DNA from 2 places in the Streptomyces sp. NPDC048473 genome. Region 1 is predicted to be linked to the other one. Evidence: riboswitches for the same ligand, from Rfam matches in the RefSeq annotation. Region 1 holds a riboswitch; the other holds the start of a gene.
The links. A riboswitch is a leader RNA that binds a small molecule or an ion and turns the genes downstream of it on or off. The one in region 1 is predicted to bind cyclic di-AMP.

Region 1 (4,207 bases):
ATCGGCGCGGCGACGGTCGGCCGGGACGCGAGCCACGCAAGCGCGACGGTCGCGATCTCCGCGTCGTGCTCCTGGGCGACCTTGTCGAGCGCGGCCAGGACCTTCTGTCCCCGCTCCGACTCCAGGTACTGACCGGCCTTCTCGGCCCGCGCGCTCTCCACCGAAGCACCCGGACGGTACTTGCCGGTGAGGAAGCCGGAGGCCAGGGCGAAGTACGGGACGGCGGCGAGCCCGGCCCGACCGGCCGTGTCCTGGAGCTCGCCCTCGTACGTGTCGCGGGAGACCAGGTTGTAGTGCGGCTGCAGGGCGACGTAACGGGCCAGCCCCTCGCGCTCCGAGAAGTCCAGGGACGCCTGGAGCCGCTCGGGGCTGATGTTGGAGGCGCCGATCTCCCGGACCTTGCCCTCCTTCACCAGCTGGTCGAGGGCGGTGATGATCTCCTCGACCGGGACGGTCTCGTCGTCGAAGTGCGTGTAGTACAGGTCGATGTGGTCGGTGCCGAGCCGGCGCAGCGACTCCTCGGCCGCGGCCTTGATGTTCGCGGCGGAGAGCCCCTTGTACGAGGGGTGGGCGCCGACCTTGGTCGCGACGACGATGTCGGAACGGTTGGAGCGTGCCGCGAGCCACTTGCCGATGACGGTCTCCGACTCGCCGCCCTCGTTGCCCGGGATCCAGGCGGAGTAGGCGTCGGCGGTGTCGACGAAGTTGCCGCCCGCCGCGGCGTAAGCGTCCAGCACGGCGAACGACTGCGCCTCGTCGGCGGTCCAGCCGAAGACGTTGCAGCCGAGGGCGAGCGGGAAGACCTGAAGGTCGGAAGAGCCCAGCTTACGGAGAGAAGTCATATCTGGATCAACGGATTCCGGCGGGCCCGCTATTCCGTGTGGATCAACGAGCTCCAGCGGGTCCGCTGTCCGACAGACCGGCAGCCCTGACGTCGGGGGGTGAGCGTCAGGACTGCCGGGGTTCAACGGCCGGCGAACCGGCTCGGATCACGAGGGCCGGGAGGCGGCCGGCGGATCAGGGGTTGAGGCCCTTGTCGCGCAGCCAGGCCATCGGGTCGATGCCCGTACCGTCGGGGGTGTGGACCTCCAGGTGGAGGTGCGGGCCCGTGACGTTGCCGGTCGCACCGACCCGGCCGATGGTCTCACCGGTGGTGACCTTCTGGCCGACGCTGACGTCGATCGAGGACTGGTGGCAGAACCACAGCTCCGAACCGTCCTCGAGCTCCAGCACCGTGCGGTAGCCGTACGAACCGGACCAGCCCGCCGACTTGATGGTGCCGCCGTGTATGGCCTTGATCGGGGTGCCGGTAGGCGCCGCGAAGTCGAGGCCGGTGTGGTAGCCGGAGGACCACATCGAGCCGGCTTCGCCGAAGGTCGAGGTGATCGTGTACGAGGAGGTCGGGATGGCGTAGCTGGCGGCGAGCTTGGCGAGCCGCAGGGCCTCGGCCTTCGCCTTGTCCTCCTCCTCCGCCTTCTTCTTCTCGGCGGCGGCCTTGGCCTCGGCCGCGTCCTGCTGCTTCTTGGCCTCGGCGGCGGCCTTCTCCGCGGCCGCCTTCTCCTGGGCCGCCTTGGCCTCGGCGTCGGCGGCGTCCTGCTGCTGCTCGGCCTGCTGGAGGATGCGGGCGCGGAGTGCCTCGCCCGCGTCCGTCGTGCCCTGCTCGGCCTCGGCGGTGGTGAGGCCGGCGGTGGTGAGCGGGGCGGCAGCGGCAGCGGCCTCGACCTTGTCGGCTTCGGACTCGCCGGAGAACAGGGAGCCCACGCCGGGAAGGGACTTGGCGTCGGGAAGGTTGTCCGCGATGGAGTCGGGAAGGGAGATGGAGACCGGCGGCTTGCTCTGCGCGGTGGCCATGCCACCCGCGCCGACCGCCGCGATGACGCCGACCCCGAGCACCGTGGAGCTACGGGCAAGTCCGTTGCGCTGCTTGGCGACGCGGTGCTTGCCGCGTACGGGGCGGACGGACTCCTCGGTGGGGTTCCACTCGTCCCAGCTTCTGTCGGGCTCACCGTTGCCGTCGGCGCGGAATTCGCTGCCGAACTCACCGGCGAAGTCGCCGCCCGGCTCGGTGCCGTAATCGGCGCCGAGCGCCGTTCCCGTCCCGGCGGTTCCGTAGTCGCTTCCGTAGTCGGAGCCGAAGTCAGCGCCGAAGTCGGAGCTGAACTCGGGGTTGAACCGAGAGGGGGCCTCGGGGGCAGGCTTGTTGGACGCCACGGGGGCGCACTCCTTTCCTTCCTTCTCGCCTACCGGGTTAGCTGACGGGTTCGGAGCAGGAAGGTCTCCTACGGGCCCCTCTGTCTCTCACGAGACACAGGTGTCCGATTCACCCCATGTAGGTGGTTCCCCGGTTCCCTTGCGGAATTCGGCGCTCGCGCACGGTGCCGCCACTGACGACGGCTGGGACGACCGCGCTGCGTTATCGAACGTTAATAGACACACGGGCCTGATTCCAAGCTGTTCCCACTGATCGTTCACGTCTTTGGCCTGGACTTTACGGGACAGAACCGGCTGCAATCGGACGAGTTGATCGACCCTCAGCCATTACCCGGTTTCTGACGTTGCGTCAAATGTTATGCGGAGCGGCGCCTTTCAGTTACGTACGGTGGCATCCCGCGATCGAGGCCGCCGTCCGGACCGCACGAAGCACCCGGCCACGCACGAGTCATCCGACCCGCACGAAGCACCCGACCCGCACGAGTCATCCGCCCCGAACAATTCATCCGGGCCGCGCGAAGCGCCCCACCCCACCCGTCACGCCTCTTCCAGGGTCACGATCCTCACGGTCCTGCGCCGGTCCGGCTGTCCCTCCGCGGGACGTACGACCGCGAGCAGCGCCATGTCGTCGGTCGTCTCGCCACCCGTGTGCAGCCGTACGTCATCGGTCAGCGCGGACAGCAGTTCCTCGGGCCCCGGAAAGATCCGCCCGCGCAGCCGGGCCGCCGGGTCGTAGAAGACCCCCTCGGCGTTCCGTGCCTCGGAGAGACCGTCGGTGTAGAGCAGCAGGGTCGTCCCCGCCGGCAGGTCCCACTCGTCCGCCCGGTCGGGCCACGCCCCCAGGTCCATCCCGAGCGGCAACGCCGGCACCGTGGGCCCCAGCACATCCAGCCCCCCGTCCGGGTGCAGCAGGATCGGCTCGGGGTGACCACGGTTGACGATCCGCACCAGGGACAACCCGGCCGGGATCTCGGCCAGCACGGCGGTGATGAAGCCCTCGACCGCATCCAGCCCGCCCCGCGCCCCCTCCCGCGCCAGCGCCCGCTCCAGCCGCTGTGCCACACCCTCCAGCGAACGCTCCTGCTCGGCCGCCTCGCGGAACGCCCCGATGATCACCGCCACCGACTCCACGGCATCGAGGCCCTTCCCGCGTACGTCCCCGACCACCAGCCGCACTCCGTGCGGGGTGTCCGTCACGGCGAACAGGTCGCCGCCGACGAACTCGTCCGCCTGCGCCGCCTCGTACCGCGCCGCCACATGCAGCCCGCCGATCCGGTCGGACGGCTTCGGCAGCACCGCCCGCATGGCGGTCTCCGCGATGACCCGCGCGGAGGCCAGCTGCTCATTGCCGCGCCGCACGACCGTGTTGATCACGACCGCGAGGACCGAGACGGTGGCCAGGGTGAGCAGCTCGATCAACGGCACGACCAACGGCAACGGGTTGCTGTACAGCCGCAGCACGGTGACGGCCAGCATCGAGGCGATGCCGGTACTGATGGTGCTGGACAGCGAGAAGAACGGCGCGGCGATCAGCGGCGCCGCCACGAACAGCGGAATGGCGGTGAAGACCGGCGGGGTGAAGAGATCGAACACCAGCCCGCCGAGGATCATCAGGGCGGGCAGCGCGCGGACGAACCGCCGGGAAGGGGCGCTGCCACCCCCGGCATGTCTGCCGCGCCGCTTCAGCCGCTTCCACACCTGTGGTCTCCTGCCCGGTACGCGCGCGGCTGCGGACGGTACCGCGCCCCACCCCCAGGCTCGCCGGAGCGGAGCCGTGCGGCGACTCCTCGTCGGCCAATGGGGGTACGTGCGTGGTACAGCTCACACACCGCCCGGACCTGCTCCTTCGTGGGCCCGCAGGCCGGCCGTCCCACGTCCCGGAACGCGACGCGGAAATGAATCAGGCCCGGCACGCTGCATGCGTGCCGGGCCTGATTATTCAGTAGCGGGGACAGGATTTGAACCTGCGACCTCTGGGTTATGAGCCCAGCGAGCT
Region 2 (4,207 bases), on a different contig from region 1:
TCCTGGGGTGTCTGGCGTCGACGCGAGTCGCCGACAAGGCCACTCCCGCGACGATACGACATTGATTCCTCAGGCAATCATCTCGGTCTTTGCTTGTCGATACCTCGGTGAACCCCCGTGCTCCGGCGGTGAATCCGTCCGGTGAATCCCTCGCAAAACCGTTGCCCGACCACCCGGCATTGGTCGATGATGTGCGGAACTGTTGAAATGTGGGGATGCGATGATCGAGACTGGCGACAAGGGCCGGACCTGGCTGCTCACCGGGGCGAGCAGCAGCTACGCACTGCGAGTCACCGGACGGGACGAGCTGGTCCATCTGCACTGGGGGCCACGGATCTCCCTTGCTGCGGCCGAGGCCCTGGCCGCAGCACCGGAGCCACCCGTCAGGGGCTTCGAGTCCCCGCTCGACGGCCGCGAGGAGTACCCCGTGGAGGGCGGTCCCCGGTTCGTCCGCCCGGCCCTCTCGGTACGCACCCCACAGGTCCGCGGCACCGAGTGGGCCTTCGCCGACGCCACGGTCGACGGAGACGAACTCCGTATCGCCTTCACCGACTCCGTGCACCGGCTCGCCCTCACCCTGCACTACCGGATGCGGGACGACTCCGATGTGATCGAGCGCTGGGCCACCGTCGCCCACGCCGGGCCGGACGGTCCGCCGCTGGAACTGCTGCGCGCCGACGCGGCGGCCTGGGCGCTGCCCGCTCGCGACGGCTGGCGGCTGAGCCGGCTGCACGGCCGCTGGGCGGCGGAGTCGCAGCTCGCGCGGGCGGAGCTCACGTACGGCGAGAGCGTCATCTCCAGCAGGCGCGGCCACACCGGGCACCAGTACCTGCCATGGGTCGCACTCGACGCCGACGGCGCGGCGACCGAGGAGAGCGGCGAGGTGTACGGCTGTGCGCTCGGCTGGTCCGGATCGTGGCGGATCTCCGTACAGCGGCTCCCCGACGGGCTCGTACAGATCACCGGTGGCGCCGGCTACGACGACTCGGGGCTGCTGCTGCTCGCGCCGGGGGAGTCGTACGCCACACCCGTCTTCGCCGGTCTGTGGAGCGCGGAGGGGTTCGGCGGGGCGAGCCGGGCCTGGCACGCCTGGCAGCTGGCCCATGTGATCCCGGACGCACAGAGCCTGCGACCGGTTCTCTACAACTCCTGGGAGGCGACCGGCTTCGACGTCTCGCAGGAGCAGCAGCGCGCCCTCGCCGAGCGCGCCGCCGCGATGGGCGTCGAGCTGTTCGTCGTGGACGACGCATGGTTCGGGCAGCGCACCAGCGACCGGGCCGGGCTCGGCGACTGGACACCGAATCCGGACCGCTTTCCCGGTGGGCTCAAGCCACTCGTCGACGAAGTGCATGGACTCGGCATGCAGTTCGGTATCTGGGTCGAGCCGGAAATGGTCAATGCCGACAGCGATCTCTATCGCGCACACCCCGACTGGGTTCAGCACTTCCCCGGGCGGGCACGGACCGAGTTCCGCAATCAACTGGTGCTCAATCTGGCCCGCACCGATGTGCAGGAATATCTCTGGGAGCAACTGGATACACTGCTCTCCAGTGCATCCGTCGACTATGTGAAGTGGGACTTCAACCGCTCCTTCACCGACGCGGGCTGGCCGGGCGAGGAGTATCAGCAGAAGCTATGGATCGAGCATGTGGACGCCCTCTACGCGCTGATCGACCGGCTCCGGGCCGCGCACCCCGGCGTGGCCTTCGAGTCCTGCTCGGGCGGCGGCGGGCGGATCGATCTGGGGATTCTGTCCCGCACGGACCAGGTGTGGACCTCGGACAACACCGACCCGCTCGACCGCCTCACCATCCAGGAGGGCTTCGGTCAGATCCATCCGGCCCGGGTGATGGCCGCCTGGGTCACCGACAGTCCGAATGTCCAGCTCAACGACAGGGTCAGCTCACTGCGCTTCCGTTTCGTGAGCGCGATGGCCGGTGTGCTCGGGGTCGGCGGGGACCTCGCCGAGTGGAGCGAGGAGGAACTGGCCGAGGCGCGGACCTGGGTGGATCTCTATAAGGCGATCCGGCCGGTGGTGCAGCTCGGCGCGCTGTACCGGCTGCGCGCCCCGCGCGACGGACTCAGCGCGGTCCAGTACGTCCACGGGGAGGAGACCGTGGTCCTGATGTGGCTGGAGGCGCAGAGATACGGGGAGCGGCCCCCGGCCCTGCGGCTGCGCGGACTCGACCCCGCAGCGACGTACACCTGCCTGGACACGGGGGCGGTGCACCACGGTTCGGTACTGCTGCATCAGGGGCTGCACACCGGGCTTCGGGGGGATCTCGACGCGCGGGTGCTGAGACTCCGACGCGGATGATGGGCATGACATGTCCGTAATGGGTGCATTTAACCCAATAAGCCCTGCTTGTAGGGGAGATGGTTGCCCACTCGTGAGCGGGATCATATCCGTGACGGTGTGTGCTGGCGGGGCAGTTGGGTATTCCGTGCGCGGCGTGGAATGTCAAGATCCTTAATCCACGGAGTGTGACCGGAATTCCGTGCCGATTTCCGGGCGCGGATTCCGGTACGGAACCAGTGGCTTGTTCTCGCCGTCCCGACTCGCTTACGGTCACCGTCAATCCGGACGGACCGCCTAATCCTGCCGCCGCCCGGAATTCGCACCCACTCATCGTGTGGCAGGAGCGGGGGAACCAGGTAGGCCGCCGATCGGAGAAATCCGGCCGGCTAGGGGTGAAGTCGCGCTCAGCGCGGCCGGGCATCTCCAGCCCGAACCCGACAGCTCACCTCGTAGGCGCCGGAGAGGAAGCACCACATGCCCATATCGGGTAAGCACCGTCGTACGAAGTCCAGCACCATCGCCCGTGGCGTCGCCGCCGCAAGCGCCGGCGGCGCCGTCATCGCACTGCCGCTGCTCGGTGCCACCGGTGCCCACGCCGCGGAGCAGGCCGCCCCTGCCGCCGCCCCGCAGTCGGCCTCCGCCGCCACGCACGCCGCCCCGGCCAAGCCGGCTGCGCAGAAGCAGGCCGCCACTACGACGTACTCCGTCGTCTCCGGCGACTACCTGTCGAAGATCGCCGCCGAGCACAAGGTCAAGGGCGGCTGGCAGAAGCTGTACCAGGACAACCGCAAGGTCGTCGGCGAAGACCCCAGCCTGATCTTCCCGGGCATGAAGCTGACGCTCGGCGGCAAGGCGTGGGGCGACTCCGCGCCCACCGGCGCCGGCACGGGCGCGGCCCTCCCGTCGAAGGCCCCCTCGGTGCCCTCGTCGGTCGTGGAGAAGTCCGCCCCGGCCAAGTCCGCCCCGGCCAAGTCCGCCCCGGCCAAGGCCTCGACGGTCACGGAGTCCAAGACCTCCGCCCCGGCCGACCAGGGCAACAGCTCCGGCTACACCCACCCGGTCCCCGGCAACCACACCACCGGATACCGCGCCTCCGGCTCCAACTGGTCCAGCGGCAGCCACACCGGGATCGACTTCCCCGTCTTCACCGGCACCAGTGTGAAGGCCATCACCTCCGGCACCGTCGTCACCGCCGGCTGGGGTGGCGCGTACGGCAACCAGGTCGTCATCAAGCACGCCGACGGCCACTACTCGCAGTACGGCCACCTGTCCTCGATCTCCGTCTCCGCGGGCCAGAGCGTGAGCACCGGTCAGCAGATCGGCCTCTCCGGCGCCACCGGCAACGTCACAGGACCGCACCTGCACTTCGAGGTCCGCACGGGCCCGGCGTACGGCTCGGACATCGACCCGATCGCCTACCTGGCTTCGCACGGCATCTACGTCTGAGCCGAACGGCCCGGCAGTTGAGCAACAAAGCATGACCTGAGCAACACAGAAGGGGCGGTGCGCGGCGGCGCACCGCCCCTTCTGCTTATTCCCCCTTTACCAAAACCTGACCGGGTGGTCTATCTCACCACCCGTCAACCCCTTATTACGGTCGCGTAGGTCACATTCGGCGGTGCAGGATAAGCGTTTGTGGCAGACGATTCGAGAAAAAATCAACGTGGCGTCATCAACCGACATGGCGTCATCGGGTCGTACGCAGCGATTGGCGACAGCTTCACCGAGGGAGTCGGCGACCCCGGCCCGGACGGAACCTTCGTCGGCTGGGCGGACCGTTTCGCGGTACTTCTCGCGGACCAGCTCCCGGACCCCGATGCGGGGACGAGCACCGAAGGTTCCGCTCACGGGAATTTCAGGTACGCCAATCTCGCCGTACGCGGACGCCTCCTCGACCAGATCGTCGAG

Region 2: it holds a riboswitch for cyclic di-AMP, as region 1 does, so the genes downstream of both, ACGFU7_RS45240 (peptidoglycan DD-metalloendopeptidase family protein) here and ACGFU7_RS33220 (M23 family metallopeptidase) in region 1, are expected to answer to the same signal.

The regions. Positions count from the first base shown of each region.
Region 1 covers NZ_JBICXE010000028.1:23,075-27,281, forward strand. The annotation lists gene ACGFU7_RS33215 (aldo/keto reductase) at 1-842, opposite strand, end outside; gene ACGFU7_RS33220 (M23 family metallopeptidase) at 1,018-2,211, opposite strand; cyclic di-AMP (ydaO/yuaA leader) riboswitch at 2,223-2,375, opposite strand; gene ACGFU7_RS33225 (PP2C family protein-serine/threonine phosphatase) at 2,749-3,909, opposite strand; tRNA gene ACGFU7_RS33230 (tRNA-Met) at 4,155-4,207, opposite strand, start outside.
Region 2 covers NZ_JBICXE010000085.1:5,251-9,457, forward strand. The annotation lists gene ACGFU7_RS45235 (alpha-galactosidase) at 221-2,317, shown strand; cyclic di-AMP (ydaO/yuaA leader) riboswitch at 2,610-2,768, shown strand; gene ACGFU7_RS45240 (peptidoglycan DD-metalloendopeptidase family protein) at 2,774-3,745, shown strand; gene ACGFU7_RS45245 (SGNH/GDSL hydrolase family protein) at 3,935-4,207, shown strand, end outside.